4 regions of the Paenibacillus sp. JCM 9796 genome follow, and region 1 is predicted to be linked to each of the others. Evidence: riboswitches for the same ligand, from Rfam matches in the RefSeq annotation. Region 1 holds a riboswitch; each other region holds the start of a gene.

Region 1 (5,760 bases):
GGGCCCGGATCAGAATGGAATAAGGCGTGTCGCCGCTCTGCAAGGAAACCGAGGTCGAAGGCAGGATCGTCCCCATGCTGCTGTCCCCGGTTACGGACACATATACGACAGGATTGACGACAGGACCCGTTCCTCCGTCTGTTCCGCCCCCGGTTCTCGGTTGAATCGTCACCGGTTGCGAGGTATGTACCACTTTCGGCGCCTCACCGGTCACATAGCCCGATATATCGAGGGTATAGGTTCCTGCAGGCAATCCGGCGAATGTGGCGATGCCTTCACTGCTTGTTGTGGCGGTCAAGCTTCCGATCTTCACTTGAATGCCGGCTGCGGGAGAAGCCGGCTTATTGTCCGCGAGCGTCTTCTTCACCGTAACGGTGAACGATTCGTTAGCCTTAGGCTGTGCAGGATTCAAGGCAATCGAATCGACCAAATACGTCGACGAGTTCCACTCCGCGTCGAATCCGCTAATATAAACGACCGCCCGGTCCCCCGGCTGCAGCGTATATTGATCCGCGCCGACCATTCCCGGATTCCACTTGCCTTGGCGGTAGATCGCATAGAGCCAAGCCCCGGCATCAGCGCCGACGGATTGGATGTACGTTCCGAAGCTGGCGTGTTCAAGCTCGTAAGGAACCTGGTTGGCATCTAGAAGCCGCACAACGCTTTCCAGCAAATTCGGAGAACTCGCCTTCCCTTCGGCATAAGTGCCCGAAGCTCCTTCAATTTGAATCGCCGCCGTTCCGACCTGAATCGTCTTGGAATCCTTGACGATCTTCGGCGCAAGCCCGTCTTGATAGCCTGTTACAACCGCTTGATAGGTGCCGCCGGGCAAGCCGGACGGGAACAACGCGTATCCGTTTGCGTCCGTCTCCACCTTACGTCCGCCCAATTCTACATAAACGCTGGCGGCAACCGTGACGACCTCGTCCCTTGTAACGTCATAATCCCATACCGACCGATAGACCTGAACCGTTACTGCCTGGCCTTCAACCGGCATCGCCGGCTCCACCTTAATCGAATCCACCAATGCGGTACTTATGCCTGTATAGTACAAATAAATGTCATCGCCGTTACGCAGGGAGTAGTCAGCCATGCCCAGGTTATTCGTGCGGGCATAATCCCAGGAGCCCTGGCGTTTGACATTGTACCCCCACCAGGTGCTGTAGTCGCTTTTACCGGAAATTCCGTTGATCGTATGAATGAAATGGCCGTCGCTCTCTTGAAAAGGAACCCCCTGCGCATGCAGCACTTGAGCCACAGCCTCATAGGCAGTCCCCACTATGGCGGAGCCTTCGGCGATCGTACCGGCGGGGCCTTCCACATGAACCGTCACGCGAGCTGCGGCAGGCGCTCCGCCCCCTGTGGTCAGGATCGCCTCATACGATCCGCTGTCACCGTTGACAGCCGTATGGAAGGCCGCCAGCGCCACAAGCGATTGCACCGTGGCCCATCCGTCGGAAGAACCGCCGGCCACATGGGCAAATCCGCCGTCGCCTTGCCGGTAACCGAATAAATAGGTAAGCGGGTTGCCGTTCGCCTTCGCGAAGCCTGAACTGCGCGCGTCGAGTCCGGCAGCGGACAACGCGAGAATGACCTGTGCGGTGCTTTCCGCATTTTCCCCATACTCCGAAAATCCGCCGTTCGCTAATTGCTGCGAGGACAGCCATTGAATGCCGCGGTCCATCGCCGGCCGGACACCGGTGTGCGCGGTATGAGCGGCCAGGGCGTTCACAGCAGACGCTGTAATGTCGATGCTGCTCGGCCCTCCGGCCCCAAGCGGCCATCCGCCGTCCGCATTTTGCTGCGCGAGCAGCCATGCCACGATTTTATCGGGATTCCACTTCGCGGTTAACGGAATGTGATAAGCATCGCCGCTCAAGGCCAGCAGCGCATAAATCGCGCCGTTCGTTCCCTGGGCAGTCAGCACATCGCTGTTATAAATGCCCTCAATAAGGTTGTACGAACTCGACCCGGCCGCGATCTGCTCGGGGTTTCCTCCGGCCGACTTTACGCCTAACGCAATCCGGGCATAGTCCGTTACCTTGCTGTAACGTCCGCCGTTCTGCTGAAGCTGCTCGCGGACGGATGATAAATATGAGGCCGGCACCTGCTTCCCGGCTGCAGCCAGCGCATAAGCATCCCAATCGGAAAGCGCGCCTCCATTCGCATCCAGGATGTAGCCGGCCGCATCGTCTATAGCCTGAGGAACCGTGACAAGCCCTCTCCCCGCTCCATCCGCATACGCAGGCGCCAGCCCGCCAAGCATGGATATGAGCAAGCACCAGCTTAGCAGGACCATGCTTATCTTGTTGATCCATCTGTTACTCTTCATCTGTTGTCCTATTCCCCTCTCTTGAAACTGACCTTCCTTAAACTAAAAAAGCACCCCTTCTCTATGAAGGGATGCCGATACGCATGAACCTGCAGGCAATATTACGTTCCTGACGGATTGCCGTTCCCCCTTCTCCTAATTTCGCGTAGGCGACGGTGTTCTCGGGTTAGACAGATATCCTGACTTGCGGATCGAAGCCGGACTTCCGTCATCCCAACCGCCCCCCCTAAACCAACTGAAGGACAGTGACATCATGGAAGCCGCTCCCCGCTTACAGTGGCGCGACCGTGCCGGATTCTCACCGGACTTCCCTGTTCGCCGAACGCCGGCATGGCTAGCCTCCCGTTCGACATCTACCCGAGCAAATGATTCAATTATGTACAAAGAATAACACGATCCCCAAGCATCGTCCAACTATTTCTTGCGGGCCAACCGCCCGCGGTCCTGACGCGGGGCCTCATCCCGCCGTACGCTTCGATCCACTCGCTTACAGCGGGCGGCTTCAGGATTCCATCACAAACCGGCCGGTAATTTTCTGCAGATTTCCGGAAATGCTTTTGAGCAAATCCGCTTGCTGCGCAATAAGCTCGGTAGCCAAGTGATGCCGTTCTCCGCTGCTCGCCATCGCTTGGGCGGACGCAGTGAACTGTTGAGAAATATCCCGAATCGCCTGCATGCTGCTTTCCATCGAATGAAGCCCAAGCTGAATTTCACGCATCTCCGCAGAATGCGCGGACGCTTGCTCCGCAGTCAGGCGGCACTTGTCGGCCACAAGGCGAATCATATCGCTCAATTGGCCAATCCTTCGGATTCCCCGTTCTACGGCAAGCCGTTCCGCTTTCACCGCATCCGCGGCTTCTTTCGATTTCAGCGCCATATTGTGCGTCAGCCCGATCGCGCGTTCCGCTACCTCATTGGATGTAACGGCAAGCTTCCTCACTTCGCCGGCAACGACCCCGAATCCTCTGCCTTCTTCGCCGGCCCTCGCAGCCTCAATCGCGGCGTTCAGCGCGAGCAGGTTCGTCTGTTCGGCAATTTCACGCATGTACAAGATGAACTCTCTCATTTCTTGCAATTGCCGCTCCAGCTCTTCCATCGAGCTCACGCTCCGCTTGCTCGTTTCCTGCAGGTCATTCATGTCATTGCGCAATTCCAGCGTCTTCTCCAGCCCGGCATGCGACGATGTCCGGGCCTCCTCGGATATCTTGCCCGAAAGCTCCATGTCTTGACCGGCCCGGCTGACTCTGTCGTGAATCTGCTGCATCCGGCTGCCGTTAAGTTCGATGAGCTGCAGCTGGTCATTCGCTCCCGCGCTCACTTCCTGCATGCTCGCTACCAGCTGCTCAGCCGAAGACAGCAGCTGCCGAATTTCGTCGGCCTGCTCGGACCCGATCTTATTCACGGTGGAGGAAGCCTCCTTCATGTCGGACAAGATCGCTCTCATCCCTATCACAATTTTGTTGATCTCAAACGAAACTTGTCCGAGCTCATTGCGCCTGGAGCCTGCCGAAGCGGGCATCAGCTTGCCGGAAGAAATGGCTTTCATGCGGCCCATCCAGCTCTTCAAGCTTTGAAGTACCGTTCGATGAAAATACAAGCCCGTCCCGGCGAACGCCGCCAGCACAAGAAGGCCCGCCCCGGCGCGTTCCCCCCACGAATCGGCCAGCCCGAGGCCGCCTAAAGCGATCAGCAAGGGAATACTGTAAACGGTGTACCAGGTTGCCTGAAAAGATAAGGATTGCACGATCACACCCAGCCGCAAATTATAAGGCGAAGCTCCCGCCCCCGGAATGTTCACAGGAGTCGAAACATCCAATATAACCTCACCGGTGTTACGGTGATAAATTTGAGCTAACGGCTTGTCCGTTTGCGCAGCCGCCAAGCCAACGACATCGTTGAAGACCGTCCCCTCGCGCAGCCGGTTTGTGTGCAGAACGGATAGTCCGTGATGCTCGACAACCAGGAAGTATTCATCATTTTGAAGCAACTGGTCCAATAATACCCGAATATCCTCTGACCGTTCAGACCATGCGTGTCCTTCCAAGAGCTTGCCGATCTCTACAGCGGCGGATTGCACTTTGGCTATTGCGCGGTTTTCCAGTTGTTTAGGTATGTTCATGTCGAAAGCCCCCTTAGAATTAATGTAAGCGCTTTAATAAAACTTTACATGGATTTGATCTCTCTGTGATAGCTCTGTGCGTGAAGTGTTAAATTAAAAGCATGAAATGTTAAAAACCAGCAGTGAACGGCTTGTCTTCCGGGCTCGCTTACATGCTGCACCCGGCATGATCTTTCGAAAGAAAAAGAGGCCCGTCCTGACTCCTTTCACCCTACAATTGGAATAATAAGGTGTCCCCGGTTCATGCTCAGCTGCACGAAGGGCATAGCGTTATTTTTCATGTGGCCAATTTCCCTTATCTCAAGCTAGTTTTCATCACTTCCGTATTAAATTGAGTTATGGTGCGGGTATTCGTGTACACTATGCTTCCAAGACCTGTTCAAATCCAATATTATGACAAACTGTTGAAGGAATTATTTTACAGAAGGATTCCTTCTCCGAAGTGTCGAATCATGTAAATTTCGCAGTTTAAATCGCATTCAGGAGGGTACAAAATGAAAAAGAACTTCGCACTGCTACTTGCGGCCATGCTGGTCATGGTTGCGGTTCTAGGGGCTTGCGGCAAAAAAGAAGAAGCTCCCCAGGCGGCGGGCTCCGCACCAAAGGCGGAAGTCAAACCCGTCAAACTGGAGATCGGGATGCTGAAACTTACCAGCTCCGCTCCACTGTTTATCGCCATGGAAAAAGGCTTCTTCAAAGAAGAAGGAATCGAAGCGAGTCCACGGTGGTTTGAAGCGGCCCAGCCGATCGCCGTTGCTACCGCATCGGGAAGCGTGGACGTGGGCGCTACGGGAATTACCGCAAGTCTTTACAATATGATCGCCGGGGGCCAGAAGCTGCTCATCGTCGCGGATAAAGGAAGAGAGCAGAAAGGCTATTCCTCTTCCGCTTTACTGGTACACAAAGATTCTCCGGTAGCTTCCATCCAGGATTTGAAGGGCAAAAAGATCGGTATTACCCAAACCGGCTCTACGTTCCATTACATGGCCGGCCGTCTGCTGGAAAAGTACGGCCTGACACTGGCCGACGTAGAACTCGTGCCGCTCGGCAAAGTGAGCGCGATGATGGAAACACTGAAGAGCAAACAGGTGGACGCCGTGCTCCTCAACGAGCCTAATATTACAGCCGTTGTGAAGGAAGGCTATGGGAAAGTCATTGCGCAGGTGGGCGACGAAATCGAATACCAGACGTCCGGTCTCTTCTTCTCGCAGAAATTCGCGGACAATCGTGACGCAGCCGTTCGCTTCATGAAGGCGTACGTCAAAGCGTCCCGCTACTACTACGATGCGGTGCTCGTGCAAAAGGACGG
Region 2 (5,760 bases), 2.2 Mb from region 1:
GCAACCAGCGCGAGCAGGACGCAGGCTGCGGCGGCCGACAGCCAAGTCCGGTGCCGAAAGTGAAGCTTCAGCCGATGTTTTTCGCTTTTCCGCATAACGCCGGATAGAGGATTCATGCACCGCCACCTGCTTTCATTCTCGGATCGATCAGGCGATAGGCAAGGTCGGCCAGCACATTGCCGGTATAAACAAATACGGCGCTGAACAGCACAATACCGAGCAGCAGCGGCACATCGCCGCGCAGCCCCGCCTCTACTGCGGCCTGGCCCAATCCCGGGTACGAGAACACCTGCTCGGCCAGTACAGCGCCGCCGAACAGCTCGCTGAACGAGGCAAACTGCAAGGTGACCGCGGGCAGCGCCACATTGCGCAGACCGTGCCGCCAGAATAGGGTGAAGCCTCTCTCCCCTCGCGCTCTGGCGAACAACCAGTAATCGCTGCCCGTCACGTCCATCAGTTTTTCTCTCGTATGCAGCGTCAGAGCGGCGATGCCCGTAACGCTTAACGTCGCTGCCGGGAGAATCATATGCCGGATGCGATCGGCCAGGGTTACATGCTCGGCCGTCACCCCGGCGGGCGCTCCCAGTCCCACCGGGAACCAGCCGAGCCATACGGCAAAAACAAGCAGGAGCACTAATCCGACCCAAAATGTGGGTGTCGAGGCAAGCGTATAGCAATACCAGCGGACCAGCTTATCGATCCATGTGCTTCGGTTCATCGCCGCAAGCGCGCCTGCGGCGAAGCCGATCAGCCCTGACAGCAGCCATGCCGCGCCCATCAGGGCGAAGGAGGCGGCAAACCGCTCCTGGATGACTTCAATGACGGGACGGCGATAGATCATGGAGGTGCCGAAATCACCGCTGGCCAATGAAGCCAGCCAGCTCGCGTAGCGTTCCAACGGAGGCTTGTCCAGCCCCCAATACGCCGCAATCGCCTCGCGCTGTTCCGGGCTCACCCGCATCATATCCGCTCCGATATAAGCCTGAACCGGATCGATCGGGGAATACTGCACGAGCGTAAAGGAGACGGCGCTGACAGCGAGCAGCAGCGCGATGAGCTTGACCCCTTTGTTTAGTACAAACCGGCCTGCCGCCAGAACGGCGTTCCCCCCTGCCCTTGACTTTCGTCGCGTCAGGAGTTCCATCGCCATTCCTCAATGTTGTCGGTTACCGGCCATCCGTGTCCGTGCGGATGAATCTTCTGCTTGCCGATATCGAGGCCCAGCTTCACCAGATACAAGTGGTCCAGGTTCACGAGCCAGGCCCAAGGCGCATCCCCCTGCGCGCTCAAGCCGGTTTGGCCGTCCCACTGGGCTTTTTTCCACAGATTCCAGGCGTCTTTCTCATGGATCGCCTTCAAAGCCTGACTCATGTAAGCCTCAACGGCCGGATTGTGGTAAAATCCGGGATTGTAATAATCGACGCCGCTGAACTTGCTGCTGTACACATTGTACATTTCCACCGGATCGTGGCTTCCCCAGCCGAAGAGAACCGCATTCGCATGCATTTGCTTGCCAATGTCATCCCAGCTTTTCCCTTCCACCTTGACTTGAATGCCAAGCGGCTTGAGCGAATCGGCTGCGGCGAGTGCAAGAGACTGGCGGGTGACGTCGCTTGACGGGTAGATGAGGGTAAACTCGGCCTTCAGAGCGCCTTTCTCCACGATGCCGTCGCCGTTCGTATCCTTCCATCCGTCGTCCGCAAGCAGCTGCTTCGCCGCATTCATATCGCCGTCTTGAATGACGGCCTCGGCATTAAACCAGGGCAGCCCGTCATTAATCGTATACGCGGGCGTGCCGTGTCCCTCCAAGACGCCTTGAACCAGCGCCTTGCGGTCCAGCGCCAGATTGATCGCCTTGCGGATCGACAATTCCGCGGTGACATCGTTGCCGACCGGATATCCTTCTTTCGTTTGGCCGCCCGATTTTACATAGGGAAACATGATTCCGCGGTTGTCCACCGTATGTATAGCTTGAAGCTGCATGCCGCTCACCTGCTGTTTGCTGAACGCCGCAGGGATGGCCGCCATATCGACCGTTCCGGCTTTGGCGGCGGCGAAAGCCGCATCCTCGGCAAGAAACAGGAATGTGATTTTCTTGAAGTAGGGCTTCGTCCCGTAATATTCGGGATTCGGCTCGACGATCAGCTGCTGCCCTTGATCCCATTGCACCAGCTTATAAGGGCCGGAGCCGACCGGTTTTTTGGCATAATCGCTGCCGTGCGCATGCTTCGGAACGATACCTGTGCTCACAAGCATCTGGGCGAAGGTCGATTGCGGTTCCTTCAATGAAAACTTGACCGTATGCTCGTCCGCCGCCGCCACATCCTTGACATTGCTTAAATCGATGGCAGAGCCGCTTGCGGCTGCGGTTTGGAACGTATACTGAACGTCGGCGGCCGTTAACGGATGCCCGTCGGAAAATTTGACATCCTTCCGCAGCTTCACCGTCCAGTCCAGACCGTCCCCGCTGACCTCATAGCCCGTTGCAAGATCGTTGACGATATTCAAGCTGCTGTCGCGCTTGAGCAGCGTGCTTTGAAACAATGGAGATCCGTAGCGCCCCCATCCCGTTGTCGGATCGAAGCCTCCCTCCGGCTCGCCGCCTATCGCAAGAACAAGCTCCTCCTTCGGGGCGGCCGCCTGCTCGGTCTTGGCCCGGGTGCAGCCGCTGATGCAAAGCGCTGCCACTAACAGCATCATTAGCGTCCATCGTAAACACATTTTCAAACTCAAACACTCCTTCGAATTAAGTTGTTAACGTGTGCAGTAGCACGATTCAGGTGTATAGTAGCACTTGCATAGCGTAGCACATGAAACCAATTTCTGTCACTACAATTGTGCTATTATTTTTAAACTTTGTGTTACAACAACCGCTGCTCTGCCTCTTCTCCGCTTGTTCGTAAAAAAGGTTTGAATAAACCTAAGAAATATTGTACTATTACTCGGTATTCGATAATTGAATCATGTGGAAATAGGTGCTCCGGACCGGTCGTTATGCCGGGCGGAGCTTAAAAGGGAAGTTCGGTGAAATGCCGACGCGGTCCCGCCACTGTAACAGAGGAGTCGAACGTCACCCGGCGCCACTAATCCTTCGGATTGGGAAGGCCGACGTAAGACGATGATTCTGGAGCCAGGAGACCTGCCTATTTTGACAGCACTGCTTTTACCTACGGGAGATAGGGAGGTGTTAAAGATGGCAGCCGCCGTACAAACAATCGGGAGGCATCTTTACCCTTGACTTTTACTGGGTAAAGATGCCTTTTTTGCATGGGAAAGCACCGCTTATGAAAACAAATGAACTGGAGGAATACCTATGAACCGAGCATTAAGCAGCAACCTGGGATATCCGCGAATCGGCGGCGGGCGCGAATGGAAAAAAGCGCTTGAGGCCTACTGGGCCGGAAAGCTGCAGGAGACGGAGCTGGTCAGCCGCATGGAAGAAATACGGCTCAACCATCTTCGCACCCAGCAGGCGAGCGGCATCGACTTGATCCCTGTCAACGATTTCACCTTCTACGACCACATGCTGGATACGGCAGCGATGTTCGGGCTCGTGCCCGGCCGCTTCGGTTACGAAGGCGGCGAAGTGCCGCTGAGCGCCTATTTCGCGATGGCCCGCGGCAGCGAGGGCGCCCCGGCCTGCGAGATGACCAAATGGTTTAACACCAACTACCACTACATTGTGCCGGAGCTGAACGGCGCCGAGCCGCAGCTGACCGTGAACAAACCGCTCCTGGCCTACCGGGAAGCCAAACTCCGTCTCGGCATTGAAGGCAAGCCCGTCCTGATCGGGCCATACACGTTCCTGAAGCTGTCCAAGGGCTACAAGACCGAGCACTTCGATAAGCTGCTGGAGCGGTTCGTGCCTTTGTATGCCCGCATATTGAGCGAGCTTGAGCAGGAAGGCGCGCAATGGGTGCAGATCGATGAGCCGATTCTTGCGACCTCATTAACGGAAGCCGATATGGAGCGGGTCGCATTCGTTTACAAGAAGCTGCACGAAGCGGCCCCACGTCTTAAGCTGATGCTGCAAACGTACTTCGACGCCGTCGATCTGTATGAACACATCGCTGCGCTGCCGGTGCAAGGCATTGGCCTCGACTTCGCTCACGGGCTGGACAAAAACAGCGAGCATTTGCTGCAATATGGATTTCCTGCAGATAAGACGCTTGGCGTCGGCTTGATCGACGGACGAGGCATTTGGCGTTCCGATCTGGACGCGCGGCTCCGGCTGCTCCACACGTTGTCCCCGATCGTCCCGTATGAGAGAATGATGATCCAGCCAAGCTGCAGCCTGCTTCATGTTCCGGTCACGGCCGCACATGAAACGAAGCTGGAGCCTACGCTGCGGAACGCACTTGCGTTCGCAAACGAGAAGCTCGAGGAGCTCGTACTATTGACCCGAGCCGTGAACGAAGGTCCCGCGGCAATCGCAGCCGAGCTGGAACAAAGCCGTCAAGCGGTTCAGGAGCTCAACGCCTCCCCTTCCCGAAACAACGAACGGGTGCAGTCCGAAACGAGCCGGATCGCCCTCCAGCCGTCCGAGCGAAGCCGGCCCTTTGCGGAGCGGCGTGCCGTTCAGCAGAGCAAGTGGAACTTGCCGTTCCTGCCCACGACTACGATCGGCAGCTTCTCGCAGACGCTCGAAGTGAGACAGGCCCGGAAACATTGGAGAAGCGGCGAATGGAGCCAGGAGCAGTATGAAGCCTTTATCCGGGAACAAATTCGGACCTGGATCGCTTTGCAGGAGGAATTGGATCTGGATGTGCTCGTTCACGGTGAATTTGAACGGACGGATATGGTGGAATTTTTCGGCGAGAAACTGGACGGTTTTGCGTTCACGTCGAACGGCTGGGTACAGTCCTATGGCTCCCGCTGCGTGAAGCCGCCTGTCATATACGGCGACGTGGAATTCACAAAGCCGATGACGGTCGATGAAACCGTCTATGCGCAGAGCTTGACCGCTAAACCGGTCAAAGGCATGCTGACGGGCCCGATTACCATTCTGAACTGGTCCTTCGTCCGGGACGATATCCCGCGGGAGACGGTGGCCTATCAGATCGCTTTGGCGCTTCGCCGCGAAGTGGAAGCGCTCGAACGCGCCGGTGTGGAAATGATCCAGATGGACGAGCCTGCACTTCGCGAGGGGCTGCCGCTGAAGCGGGAAGATTGGCAGAAGTATCTGGAGTGGTCGGTGCTTGCCTTCCGGCTGGCTACATCGACGGTCAAGGATACGACGCAAATCCATACGCATATGTGCTACTGCGAGTTTCACGATATTATCGATTCGATCCGTGCCCTGGATGCGGACGTCATCTCCATCGAGACGTCCCGCAGCCACGGCGAATTGATGCACAGCTTCGAGGAGCACACCTACGATCACGGCATCGGTCTTGGCGTGTACGACATTCACAGTCCGAGAGTGCCTTCCGTGGATGAGATGGTGCGAATGATCGACCGCGCGCTTGCCGTGCTGGACCCCGAATTGTTCTGGATCAATCCGGACTGCGGACTCAAGACGAGAGGCGTTGACGAAACGATCGCAGCCCTCCGGAATATGGTCGCTGCCGCCAAACAGTACCGGGAACAAAGCTTGAAGCCGGTCTGATACATGCTCCAGCGGGCTTAACGACTCGCAGGAAACATATCCGCCACACAACAACACAACGGCCGCTTTCCGATTATCGTCGGTAAAGCGGCCGCTCTATTCATTCGGGAAGCCGATGTTCACGACATCGGACAACCCGTCGGATGAAACGA
Region 3 (5,760 bases), 280 kb from region 1:
TCGCCAAAGATCAGTTCAAGCTGACGCCTGAAGCATTGAAAGCGGCCATCACGCCTCGCTCTAAAGTGCTGATTTTGTGCTACCCCAGCAATCCGACGGGAGGCATCATGACCTATGAGGATTGGCTGCCTATCGCCAAAATCGTCGAGGAGCACGATCTTATCGTCATCTCGGACGAAATATACGCCGAGCTGACGTATGAGAAAAAGCACGTCAGCTTCGCCTCCATACCCGGCATGCGCGACCGGACGATTCTGGTTAGCGGGTTCTCCAAGGCTTTCGCCATGACCGGATGGCGGATGGGGTATGCTTGCGGACACCGCGATTTGATTGCGGCCATGCTGAAAATCCATCAATACACCGTCATGTGCGCGCCGTCAATGGGCCAAGTGGCGGCCATCGAAGCGCTTCGGCACGGGCTGGAGGAGAAGGACCGGATGGTGGAGTCGTACAATCAGCGCAGGCGGTTAGTTGTGCATGGTTTCAGCCAGATCGGTTTGCCGTGCCATGAGCCGCAAGGAGCGTTTTATGCGTTTCCTTCGATTCAAGCGACCGGCCTTACCTCGGAGGAATTTGCGCAGCGCCTTTTATTCGAGGGGAAGGTCGCGGCGGTGCCCGGATCTGCGTTCGGACTGGGCGGCGAAGGTTTTTTACGCTGTTCCTACGCCTATTCGGTCAGTCAATTGACGGAAGCGATCGATCGAATAGGAAATTTCATGAAAAAGTTGTAGGTTCGACAAAAATAGTCATTTTCAAGTTTCTCCAAAACTGGTATGTTAGATGTATGGAAGTTTCATAGATAAATCCTTTATGAAGCTGTTATCCATAGGTCTAAAGATCGGGAACGGGAGGGATGAACGATGGCATTTCCGGAATATCGGCTTCGGCAGTATTTGAACGTCGTATGGATTCAAGAGAACGATCGCAATGCCAAGTGGATTTTTGGTAAACGGAAAACAAACTCATCCGCAACGTCTTTAGAAGATGAAATTTACCGTCTGCGACAAGAGCTGGAATCGTTAGTCCAAAGCGGGAATACGTTAACTTCCCCTCGAGTCGTCGAGATTAGTATGGAACTGGACATTAAAATTAATGAATATATGAATCGTCATCGTGGAAGCCGTTCCTGAACGGCTTCTTTTCGTTATTCCTTATATTTTGATACAAGCCTTTCGGGTATGGTAAGATAGGTCGATAGAGACCTAGCAGATGAATGTTTTGACGCAACGCGGCAAATGGGAGGAAAAGGATTTGAGGAAAGGAAGCTGGCTGGTCATCGCGTTGGTCCTTATGCTTCTGGCCGGATGCGGCGGCGGAGGAACGAAAGCGGACGTGCCGATTTTTATCATGTCATCGACAAGCATGCCGGGCGGTGCGGCGGAGAAGCTTGAAGCGGCCCTTGTGTCTAAAGTGGGAGAAGCCCCAACGGTGGCTGTCGCGGTCTCCCCGATGTTTTCGCTCGAGAAGATGATCATTGAGGTTGCGGCGGCCGGTAACGGAATTCTCATCCTTCCCGGCGATCAATTCCGGGGCTTGGGTAAGCAGGGTGGATACGTGCCGCTCGACGAATTGGCGAAGGCGGAAGACTTCCCGGACGGAGTGCTGGAACTGCCGGTGGACGGGAATCCGGACGGCAAGCTCGAAAAGCACTTATTCGGCATCTCGGTCGAGAAGACGACATGGTTCGCCGATCTGGGCCTGAGCGGCCAAGACTTGTACGCGTTCATTCCGCAAAATGCGCCGGATATTGAAAAAGCGAAGCAAGTGATGAAGCACATTGCGCAAAAATAGCCGTTGTCCTGAACGATTGGGCAATAAGCGGCGTTGTTCTAAATAAAGGTTCGGGTGCCTGCGGGCGGCGAAAGCCGCTGGTTCGCAGGTTAAAAGGGAAGCCGGTGCGATTCCGGCGCGGTCCCGCCACTGTAACCGGGCGATAAGCTCTCTCTGATAGCCACTTGCCGGCAATTGCCGGTTGGGAAGGCGAGAAAGCGCCGAAAGGAGCCCGGAAGCCAGGAAACCTGCCCGAACTTCATACGCTTGTTCCTTTCGCGGAAAAGGAGCGCAGCGGCGGTTTGCTCCGGCCCCAGGTCTTTACGACCCGGGACCGGGTCTGAAACATGCCCTCTGCTCCGGATTCGCGTCCGCAGGCGGAGGTTTTTTTGTATGTTCAGTCAAGGGAACGTTCTAGCCAATGATGAATGAAGGAGAGAAAAGATGATGAATACCAGCACAAAACGATACTTGCGAAAGCTGACGACGGCCGTCGTCAGCTTAGCGCTTGCGGCCGCATTGGCTGCTTGCGGCAGTAAGGCGACCGCGCCGAACCAAGGTCAGCTCGTCGACCCGCCGAAAGCGCAGAGCAGCCAGCAGGAAGGAACGGAGCAAGCGAAGCGGACGACATACCCGCTGAAGGTGCAGGATGCGACAGGCAAGGAATTCGTGTTTGAGAAAGCGCCGGAGCGGATCGCTTCGACGTCACCGAGCGAAACGGAGATCTTGTTTGCGCTCGGACTCGGGAGTAAAATCGTCGGCGTCTCGGATTATTGCGATTACCCGGCGGAAGCTGCGACGAAGCCGAAGCTCGGCAGCATCACGAAGCCGAACGAAGAAGCGCTGATCGGAGCGGGCGCCGATTTTGTTCTGACCGGCGTTTCCATGAAAGCGCCGACGGTGGACAAGCTGCGCGAGCTGAAGATCAATCTGTATCAGGTACAGCCGAAAACGATGGACGACGTCCTGGCGAACATTGAGAGAATGGGCGAAATTTTCGATCGCCAAGAAGAAGCCCGGAAGCTCGTCGAGCAAATGAAAGCGGATCGGCAAAGCGTGGTCGACGCTGTAAAATCAGTAAAGCCGGAGCAGAGGAAAAAAGTGTTCATCGAATTTTCCCCGGGCTATACCGTCGGTTCGGGCGAGTTTTTGAGCGAACTGATCGAGACGGCAGGCGGGATCAACGTATACGCATCGGAGAAAGGGTACGTCAAGCTGAGCGAAGAGAAAGTCATCGCCGCAAACCCGCAGGTCATTTTGTATCCGAAAAATTTGATCGACGACAAGTCGAAAAAATCGCTCGACCAAATCATTCGCGAGCGCAGCGGCTGGGATCAGCTCGAAGCGGTGAAAGGAAACAAGCTGGCCGGCATCGATAAAGATACGACAAGCCGTCCGGGTCCGCGAATTACGGAAGGCTTGAAGGAAATCGCCAAAGGAATTTATCCGGAACTGGTGAACTAATGAAGCGGAAGCTGATGCTATGGGGCGGACCTTGCCTTGTCTTGCTTCTGTTAGCCGCAACCGTCTCATTATCGGTCGGCTCGGTGCAGGTGCCTTTCGTGCACGTCTGGAAAATATTGCTGCATCACCTGCCTGGCATGGAGGGGCGCTTAACGGTAGATTGGCAAACGTCTTCGGAGCAAATCGTGTGGAAGGTCAGGCTGCCTCGCGTCGTGCTCGGGATGCTCGTCGGAGCGGCCTTGGGACTGGCTGGCGCCGCTTTCCAAGGGGTGCTGCGCAATCCGCTGGCCGATCCGTACACGCTCGGCGTTTCCTCGGGCGCGTCGGTCGGCGCTTCCTTTCTTATCTTATTCGGCTTGCAGTATGTATTCGGCGAATGGAGCGTTCCGGCGGTCGCCTTCGGTACAGGAACGCTAACGCTTGCGGTCGTGCTGATGCTGGCGAGAGCGGACGGCAAGCTGCGGATCGAAACGGTGATTTTATCGGGTGTGGTGATGCAGGCGTTTTTGTCGGCCCTAGTCTCGCTGATGGTCTCGATGTCGAAGCAGGTCATCAATGAAATTATATTCTGGCTGATGGGCAGCTTGGCGCTTCGCGGTTGGTCGTATACGTTGATATTGCTGCCTTACCTGGTAATTGGCGTAGCGGTGCTGACCGGTTACGGCCGGGCCATGAACGTATTCGCGCTAGGCGAGCGGCAAGCGGCATACTTAGGCGTCAACATCGAGCGCACCAAGCTGATCGTATTGATCGCTTCCACATTAATTACGGCGGCGGCCGTATCCGTCTCCGGCGTGATCGCGTTCGTCGGACTGCTCGTGCCGCACTTGCTGCGGCTGATCGCCGGGCCGGATTACCGCCTGCTGCTGCCGTTATCGGTGATAGGCGGCGCCATCTACGTGCTGCTCGCGGATACGCTTGCGCGCACGCTGCTTAGTCCGACGGAGATTCCGCTAGGCGTGGTGACCGCATTCATGGGCGCGCCGTTCTTCGCTTATTTGTTGCGACGACGAAAGCGCATCATTCGGGACCAAGCGGTGTGAGCGCAGCAGGGAAACGGTAAGGGGACGCTAGGAAACGAAGGAGGAGGCTGGACGGCGGTTAGGCGGAGATTGGCGAATGCGGCGAAGGGGGACTTGCCATGATCGAGGTTGCGATGGAACGGGTGGTGAAGCGGTACGGCGCGCGGACAGTTCTGAACGGCATCGACTTTCAGGTGGAGCCGGGGGAATGGTTTGGCATTCTCGGTCCGAACGGCGGCGGCAAATCGACGCTGCTGCAGGCTATGGCCGGCGTCGAGCCGATAGACGGCGGGACGGTGAAGCTTTCGGGCAAGCCGGTCGGCGAGTACTCGCGTAAAGCGCTGGCCCGGCAGGTCGCGGTGCTGCAGCAGGATGCGCTGCAGCCGGTTGGCTTCACGGTGCAGGAAGTGGTGGAGATGGGCCGTTACCCGTATCAGAACTGGTTCGGTGATGAAGCGGAAGACGCCGCCGCCTTGGTCGACCGCGTCATTCGCTGGCTCAAGCTCGAGCCGCTGCGGGAACGCCCGGTCGACGCGCTGAGCGGCGGAGAACGCCAGCGTGTCGCGCTCGGCAAGGCGATGGCGCAGCAGCCGAAGCTGCTGCTGCTGGACGAGCCGACGACGTTCCTCGATATCGGCTTCCAGCTCGAGATGATGGATAGGATTCGCCTGTGGCAGAAGGAGTGCGGCATGACGGTCGTCTCGGTGCTTCACGATCTGAACTTGGCCGCGCAATATTGTGACCGGCTGCTGCTGCTGCACGAAGGCGTCATTGCCGGGATTGGCGGAGCGGGGGATGTGCTGCAGGAGGATTTGCTCGAAAGGGTATACGGTACGCGGCCGTTCGTGGTGTCTCATCCCGAACGGGGCGTCCCGCAAATTTTATTGGCAGGGGGCGTTCATGATGAATAACGACAGGTGGAAGGACTTCGTTTCCGGTATTGAGCCTATATATGACGGCAAGTGGGCGGAAGCCGCAGCGCGGCTGGATCGGCTGACGAAGCCGCCGGGCAGCTTAGGCCGGCTTGAGGATATGGCGAAGCAGCTTGCCGGGATTACGGGGCAGTTGTACCCGGATTTGTCGCGTAAAGCGGTCATTGTGATGGCCGGCGACCACGGCGTGTGCGAGGAGGGCGTGAGCGCCTTCCCGTCGGAAGTGACGCCGCAGATGGTATTGAACTTCTTGAACGGCGGTGCGGCCGTCAACGTGCTGGCACGCCAGGTCGGAGCCGATGTCGTTTGCGTCGACGTCGGCGTGAATGCCGACTTGAGCCATCCGTCGCTCGTCTCGCGCAAGGTGCGCAAAGGAACGGCCAACATGGCGCAGGGCCCGGCGATGACGCGTGAAGAAGCGATTGCGGCGATTGCCGCCGGCTTCGACTTGACCGGCGAGCTGGCCGCGCGCGGTTACCGGCTGTTCGCGGCGGGCGAGATGGGCATCGGCAACACGACGGCCAGCTCGGCGATTTTATCCGTGCTCGGCGCGACCGACACGGTGCAAGCGA
Region 4 (5,760 bases), 1.9 Mb from region 1:
CCCTAACGGTTCGACGACCCTCTAGCGCAAGACCAGGCTCAGCGCCACGTCTCCTGCATCGCCTTCCATGCGGCGATGTCCCTCGGAGGCTTGGCACCGAGTCTTCTGTCAGCGGGCAGCGCCTTCCACAGCTCAACGAGCGCCGGCAGCTCCAATCCGTAAGCGGCCAGCACGTCGGCTTCCGTGAACACGTGCTCCGGCGTACCTTCCATGACGCACGCTCCTTCGTACATGACGAGGATCCAATCGGCCCACGCATAGGCCATGTTCAAATCATGGGTGGCCATCGCCACGGTGATCCCTTGTCCATGAATCCGGTTTAACTCCTCCACCAGCCGATGCTCCGAACGACGATCCAGATAGGCTGTCGGCTCGTCCAGCAGCAGCAGCTCAGGCTCAAGCACGAGCACGCCGGCTAAGGCGACGCGTTTTTTTAGACCCAGACTCAATTGATGAAGCGGAGTCTCCGCCCATGGCGTAAGCCCCATCACATCCAGCATGCGTTCGGTGCGCCGGCGTATTTCCTGCTCCTCCAGACGGGCGTTGCGCAGCCCGTACGATACGTCCTCGTAAGTCGTATGTAAGATCAACTGCTGCTCCGGGTCTTGAAACACAAGACCGACTTGCCGGCGAAGCCGCTGCAGGTCTTCGTTCTTATAAACGTAAGGCGCATCCTTCCAAAGCATCGTTCCGGACTTCGGCCGGTGAATACCGACGGCATGCAGGAAGAACGTAGATTTGCCCGAGCCGTTAGGTCCGCAAATTGCCGTGCGTTTTCCTTCAGGTATACGTATATTCAGCTGACGCAGAGAGGGCGTTTGAGCGCCCGGGTACGTGAACGTGACATCTGAAGCTTCCAATATCGGCTTCATCCTCTCACACTCCCCCCACTCGAAGCCAAATACTGAGCAGCGCGAGCGTCGCAGCACCGAGAATGCCTTCGGCTCCGTAACGTCCTGGAATCGGCTTAGGTTCGTAAGGCATAAAGTGAAGCTCTCCGGTAAATCCCCGCGACATAAGACCCTGTGACAACCCCCGATAACGTTGCATCGTCTTGGCAAAAAGCTGTACGAGCAAGGCCGCGACGTCCCGCAGCGTGCGCCAGAAGCCTGCGTGTCCGCCCCGTGCCCGCTGCGCGGCGATCATTCCTTGTGCGGCATCCGAAAGGTGGAACAAGAACCGGTAGGTAATCACCATCAGCTCAAGCACGGCTTGAGGCATGCGAAGCCGCTTCATCACCTGCATCAATTCCGGGAACGGAATCGTGAAGACGATGAACAGCAAACACGCTTCACAGGCGGCTATCCGCACGAACACTTCCACCGCCTGAACCAAGGCCGCCGGTGAAATATACAACCACCCGCGAAATACCGGAACAGCCAGCAGCGCATCCGGCCGGACGCTTGCGGCGGACGAAGCCGCCTCGATCACCCACGCCGGCAAGCTGGTCACATAAAAGAAGCACGATGCGCCGAACAACCAGCTGTACGTCTTTAACGGGATACCCGCGTAACCGACCGTCCAGACCAGCATCCAACAGAAGATCGCAGCCTGAACCGCAGGCTGCGCCGCATACGCAAGCGTCAGCAGCACGGCCGCAAATCCGCATTTCCACATCGGGGAAACGTGCCGCAGCTTATTGGTATACGACAAGCTATCGATCGTATGGATCATCGGTCTTTAGATTTCGCGGCTTTTCCTTTATAAAGCCCGACCGTATACCCGATCACGGCAGCGCCGACGGCGGCCTGCAAAGCGAACAGCATGCTCTCGGTTTCCGCAGGCGGCTCCAGCAGCGGAGCAAACCAAGGCTCGTAGGCCGGCGACAGCTGGCGGATCATATCCTCGGCCGCCCCGTCGGCTCCCCCGAATTCTCCGTCGACAAGAAGCAGCGGAAGCGTGCTCAGCAGCACGACGCCGGCGATAAGCAGGCCGTTTTTCATCCTTTTGGTCATGAATGATCGACTCCTTTCGTTGTATGCCGCACAACCGACAAAGCTTCGGCATGGTGCAACCGCAGCCAGTTCCAGACAAGCACAGTCAACAGTCCTTCGCTAATCGCAAGCGGTACTTGCGTGATGGCGAAAATACCCGAAAATTTCATGAACGAGGCGGCAACGCCCCCTTCTGCAGCAGGGAACGCCAGAGCCAGCTGCACGGAAGTTACCAAATACGTCGACAAATCGGCTAGAGCGGCTGCCGTGAAGACGGCCCACACTTCTTTACCCGTCGTCTTCACCATGAATTTGTAGGCGAAGAACCCGACGATCGGGCCGGCAACCGCCATCGCAAACGCATTGGCTCCCAGCGTCGTCAATCCCCCGTGTGCGAGCAGCAAAGCCTGGAACAGCAGAACGATCGAACCGAGCACGCTCATCGGCAGCGGCCCGAACATCACGGTGCCGAGACCGGTTCCGGTCGGATGAGAGCTGCTGCCTGTAACCGAAGGAAGCTTCAAGGCGGACAGTACGAACGTGAACGCAGCCGCCAGACCGAGCAGCAGCTTCAATTCCGGCGACGTCTTCGTGATCCGGGCAATGGCGCGGACGCCGAGCACGAAGAACGGGATAAACACCGCCCACCAGAAGATCGCCCATCCCGGCGGCAAGAATCCCTCCATGATGTGCATCGCATTAGCAGATTGCGGCTCGTTCACGACAAAATAAACGATAAATCCGATGATAACCGCGATCATTGACAAGACTTTGGACGATTTCATTTAATCTCCTCCCATGAATTTGTGCAACAAAAAAAGCATTCCCAACCGTAGACGGTTAGAAATGCTTCTTATCCTGATAAACTTTCGGAACGAAAGGGGCCATTCACCCTCCGTACGAAAACCGATCGCAGCAGCTTCCTAACACCTCCCTATCTTCCGTAGGTATATCAGTGTCGTCAGAACAGGCAGGTCTCCTGGCTACCAGCATCGACGCCCGCAAGCCGCCTTCCCGATCCGGTTGCGAATCAGTGGCTTCGTGGCTGCGAACTACGCTGTTACAGTGGCGGGACCGCATCGGATTTGCACCGAACTTCCCTATTAAGCTTCAACCTGAAGTTGAAGCACCTGTTCCCACAATATGCACTTGTGTAAGACTAGCCTTAATGTACACGAACCTGCCTGTGAATTCAACCCCCATATCTAACCGATTTCCTGCAATTGTGATAAAATAACGGGTACAGCGATCGGTTCAAGTAGCTGTCAACCAACAAAACAATACATAATTATAATTATGTTAACTAATTGCTGAATACAGGCAGTTAAGGAGCGTGGCCCGATGAACGTAATCAAAGTCAAAGACCGTTTGGAGCTGGAGAAAAAAATCCCGCTGATGCCCTGGTACGTGGAGAAATTCATTAATTATAAACTGCCCGACTTGTCTCCCTCTTCCCTGCTCGAATATGTGAGGGATTACGAGACATTCTTCGGCTGGCTGCTCGCCGAAGGGTTGAGTACGGCCGGACAAATGAAAGATGTGCCGCTCCTCGATCTCGAGCGGCTGCATATGGAGAGCATCGATCATTACAAGATGTTCCTCGCCATGCGCAAAACGAACGCCAATTCGAAAACGACCATTTCCCGCAAGCTGTCCTCGCTGCGCTCGTTGTTTCATTATTTGAGTCAAATCGCCGAGGACGAGAATTTCTACCCGCTGCTCAAGCGCAATGTCATGGCGAAGGTGGAAATTAAACGGACGCATAAACCGAAAGACTCGGCGGCCAAGCTCGAAGGCAAGCTGCTGCAGGAGGCGGAGATCGCCGAGTTTATCGACTATGTGAAGACGGGCTACGGCCAAGACGTGGCATCGAACAAGCAGGCGACCTATGCTTACGAGATCAATAAAACACGCGATGCCTGTCTCGTGAGCCTCATCCTCAACTCCGGACTGCGCGTGTCGGAGGTCGTTAACCTGAACGTCGAGGACGTCGATTTGAAGAAGAAGCTTATTTATGCGTTCCGCAAAGGCAAGAACGACGAGACGTTCAAAACGCCCGTCTATTTCCGGCAGGACGCGGTAGATGATCTGGCCTGTTATTTGGAGCTTCGCAGCTCGGTCTACAAAGCGCCGAAACGCGAGAAGGCGCTCTTCCTTGCTTTGGCTAACGGCAAACAGGAAGGCGAGCGTATGACCAAACGGGCGATTCAGGAAATGGTGATCAAATATGCCAAAAGATTCGGCAAACCTTACTTATCGGTTCATAAACTGCGCCATTCGTTCGCGACGGACTATTACTTGCGCAACGATCTGTACAAAACGCAGGAGCAGCTCGGTCACGCCTCGCCCGAAACGACACAAATTTACGCCCATCTAACCGATAAAACAATGTCTGAAGCGATCGACAAAGAGAAGAAGGACGGGATATCCGGTGCGTCTTGACGCCCGGAATTCCCGTCCTTCTTCGTCTGCTTAAGGCCCTTTGCTTACCCAGAACGATACATTGTCGCCTTTCTGGAGCGGAGTGCCCGGCGCAGGACTTTGACGAAACACCGTATTTGCCGAATGCGGGTTTTTCTCCAAATAAAACTGGTACCGAAGACCGGCGGCCAGCGCCTGTTTCTCCGCTTCTTCTTTGCTTAGACCGACCAGCTGCGGCGCTGTGACGGCTTGACCTTCTCCGGGTTGCGCCTCCGACGATGACTGAGGCTCAGCCGGTGTCGCGGGTACCGGGTTCGCTGCGGACGGCGTCTCCGGCAAAGCGGAGCTCTGGCCCGATTTCGCGGCGGTTTGCTGCGAGTCCGGAGACTTCCGGCCGATCCCGAGCTCCATAAACAATAGAAACACGCCGACCGCGGTCACGGCCGCCACCGTAAACAAGGCCATGCCGATCAGCGATTTTTTCCAAAAACCGCCGCTCTTAGCTTCTTCCACTTCTTCCTCTTCTTCGACGATCTCATCCTTTACGGTTGAACGAACGAGCTCATCCTTGGCCGGTACCGCTGCATGCTCCCGTTTGATCGCGAAGCGCACCTCTTCTTCCTTGTCCGGCATCCCGGCTGCCCCATCCGGCGCCGCCTGTCCGGACAGCTGGCCTAACTGCATGATGAACGACGATAAGGTATGCTGGCCCCTCCATGCACGTCCGAGAAGAACGAGCAATGCGTCCTTACGCTCATCCGTCGTGGCAACGAGAGCCGTACGCAAACGCTGCTCCCTCTGTTCCAGCGACGAAGGAATAGATTCCGTCCCCATAAACAGCTGATAGATCAAGCTGGCAAGTCCTCGAGCGCCCTGCTCGTCGCTCTTCACTTTTTCCCAGCAGTTAATAATTTTAAGGTGACCGTCGTTTCCGATCCAGACGTTGTCCGCCATGACGGAGAAGCCGGCGATGCCTTTTTCCAAGGCGTCTAGCATGCCTTTACTCAGCTCGAACGACATGGCAACGACGTCGGCCAAGGTGAATGCTCGGCGTTGTAGCCTGGCCAACAGCGGTTCCCCGTCGAACGATTTCAGAACGGCGTAAATCGATAAATCTTCGAAGCCGACGTCGAGCACATGCAAGAAGCGGGTATCATTTAAATGAGCTACCTCTTGAATCAAACGCATGTACGCTTGTTGTTCGTCGCGGTTCGGCTGCTCGGATACGAAAATAACGATATCCCGCCGCAGCGACAAATCCGTCCCCTCGAATAAAATACCGTTTTTGGCTGGAATAACCGGTTTTTTGAGTACATAACGGGCACGGAGCGTTTTCTCCATCGTGACCCCCTCCAAGCATTTACTTCTAAGCGATACTCGTTACTAACAGCATTAACCCGATTCG

What was found. A riboswitch is a leader RNA that binds a small molecule or an ion and turns the genes downstream of it on or off. The one in region 1 is predicted to bind cobalamin.
Region 2: it holds a riboswitch for cobalamin, as region 1 does, so the genes downstream of both, metE (5-methyltetrahydropteroyltriglutamate--homocysteine S-methyltransferase) here and ACZ439_RS08840 (S-layer homology domain-containing protein) in region 1, are expected to answer to the same signal.
Region 3: it holds a riboswitch for cobalamin, as region 1 does, so the genes downstream of both, ACZ439_RS07555 (ABC transporter substrate-binding protein) here and ACZ439_RS08840 (S-layer homology domain-containing protein) in region 1, are expected to answer to the same signal.
Region 4: it holds a riboswitch for cobalamin, as region 1 does, so the genes downstream of both, ACZ439_RS26820 (energy-coupling factor ABC transporter permease) here and ACZ439_RS08840 (S-layer homology domain-containing protein) in region 1, are expected to answer to the same signal.

The regions. Positions count from the first base shown of each region.
Region 1 covers NZ_AP043723.1:1,823,710-1,829,469, forward strand. Annotated here, with positions in the region: gene ACZ439_RS08840 (S-layer homology domain-containing protein) at 1-2,332, opposite strand, end outside; cobalamin riboswitch at 2,485-2,704, opposite strand; gene ACZ439_RS08845 (methyl-accepting chemotaxis protein) at 2,835-4,451, opposite strand; gene ACZ439_RS08850 (ABC transporter substrate-binding protein) at 4,946-5,760, shown strand, end outside.
Region 2 covers NZ_AP043723.1:5,247,436-5,253,195, reverse strand. Annotated here, with positions in the region: gene ACZ439_RS25300 (ABC transporter permease) at 1-116, opposite strand, end outside; gene ACZ439_RS25295 (ABC transporter permease) at 113-1,144, opposite strand; gene ACZ439_RS25290 (ABC transporter substrate-binding protein) at 1,132-2,721, opposite strand; cobalamin riboswitch at 2,957-3,161, shown strand; gene metE (5-methyltetrahydropteroyltriglutamate--homocysteine S-methyltransferase) at 3,314-5,608, shown strand; gene ACZ439_RS25280 (hypothetical protein) at 5,728-5,760, opposite strand, start outside.
Region 3 covers NZ_AP043723.1:1,542,527-1,548,286, reverse strand. Annotated here, with positions in the region: gene ACZ439_RS07570 (aminotransferase class I/II-fold pyridoxal phosphate-dependent enzyme) at 1-731, shown strand, start outside; gene ACZ439_RS07565 (aspartyl-phosphate phosphatase Spo0E family protein) at 861-1,130, shown strand; gene ACZ439_RS07560 (hypothetical protein) at 1,252-1,791, shown strand; cobalamin riboswitch at 1,827-2,040, shown strand; gene ACZ439_RS07555 (ABC transporter substrate-binding protein) at 2,218-3,234, shown strand; gene ACZ439_RS07550 (FecCD family ABC transporter permease) at 3,234-4,277, shown strand; gene ACZ439_RS07545 (ABC transporter ATP-binding protein) at 4,376-5,167, shown strand; gene cobT (nicotinate-nucleotide--dimethylbenzimidazole phosphoribosyltransferase) at 5,160-5,760, shown strand, end outside.
Region 4 covers NZ_AP043723.1:5,604,987-5,610,746, forward strand. Annotated here, with positions in the region: gene ACZ439_RS26805 (energy-coupling factor ABC transporter ATP-binding protein) at 39-872, opposite strand; gene cbiQ (cobalt ECF transporter T component CbiQ) at 877-1,674, opposite strand; gene ACZ439_RS26815 (energy-coupling factor ABC transporter substrate-binding protein) at 1,671-1,955, opposite strand; gene ACZ439_RS26820 (energy-coupling factor ABC transporter permease) at 1,952-2,719, opposite strand; cobalamin riboswitch at 2,887-3,083, opposite strand; gene xerS (tyrosine recombinase XerS) at 3,276-4,376, shown strand; gene ACZ439_RS26830 (PASTA domain-containing protein) at 4,407-5,696, opposite strand.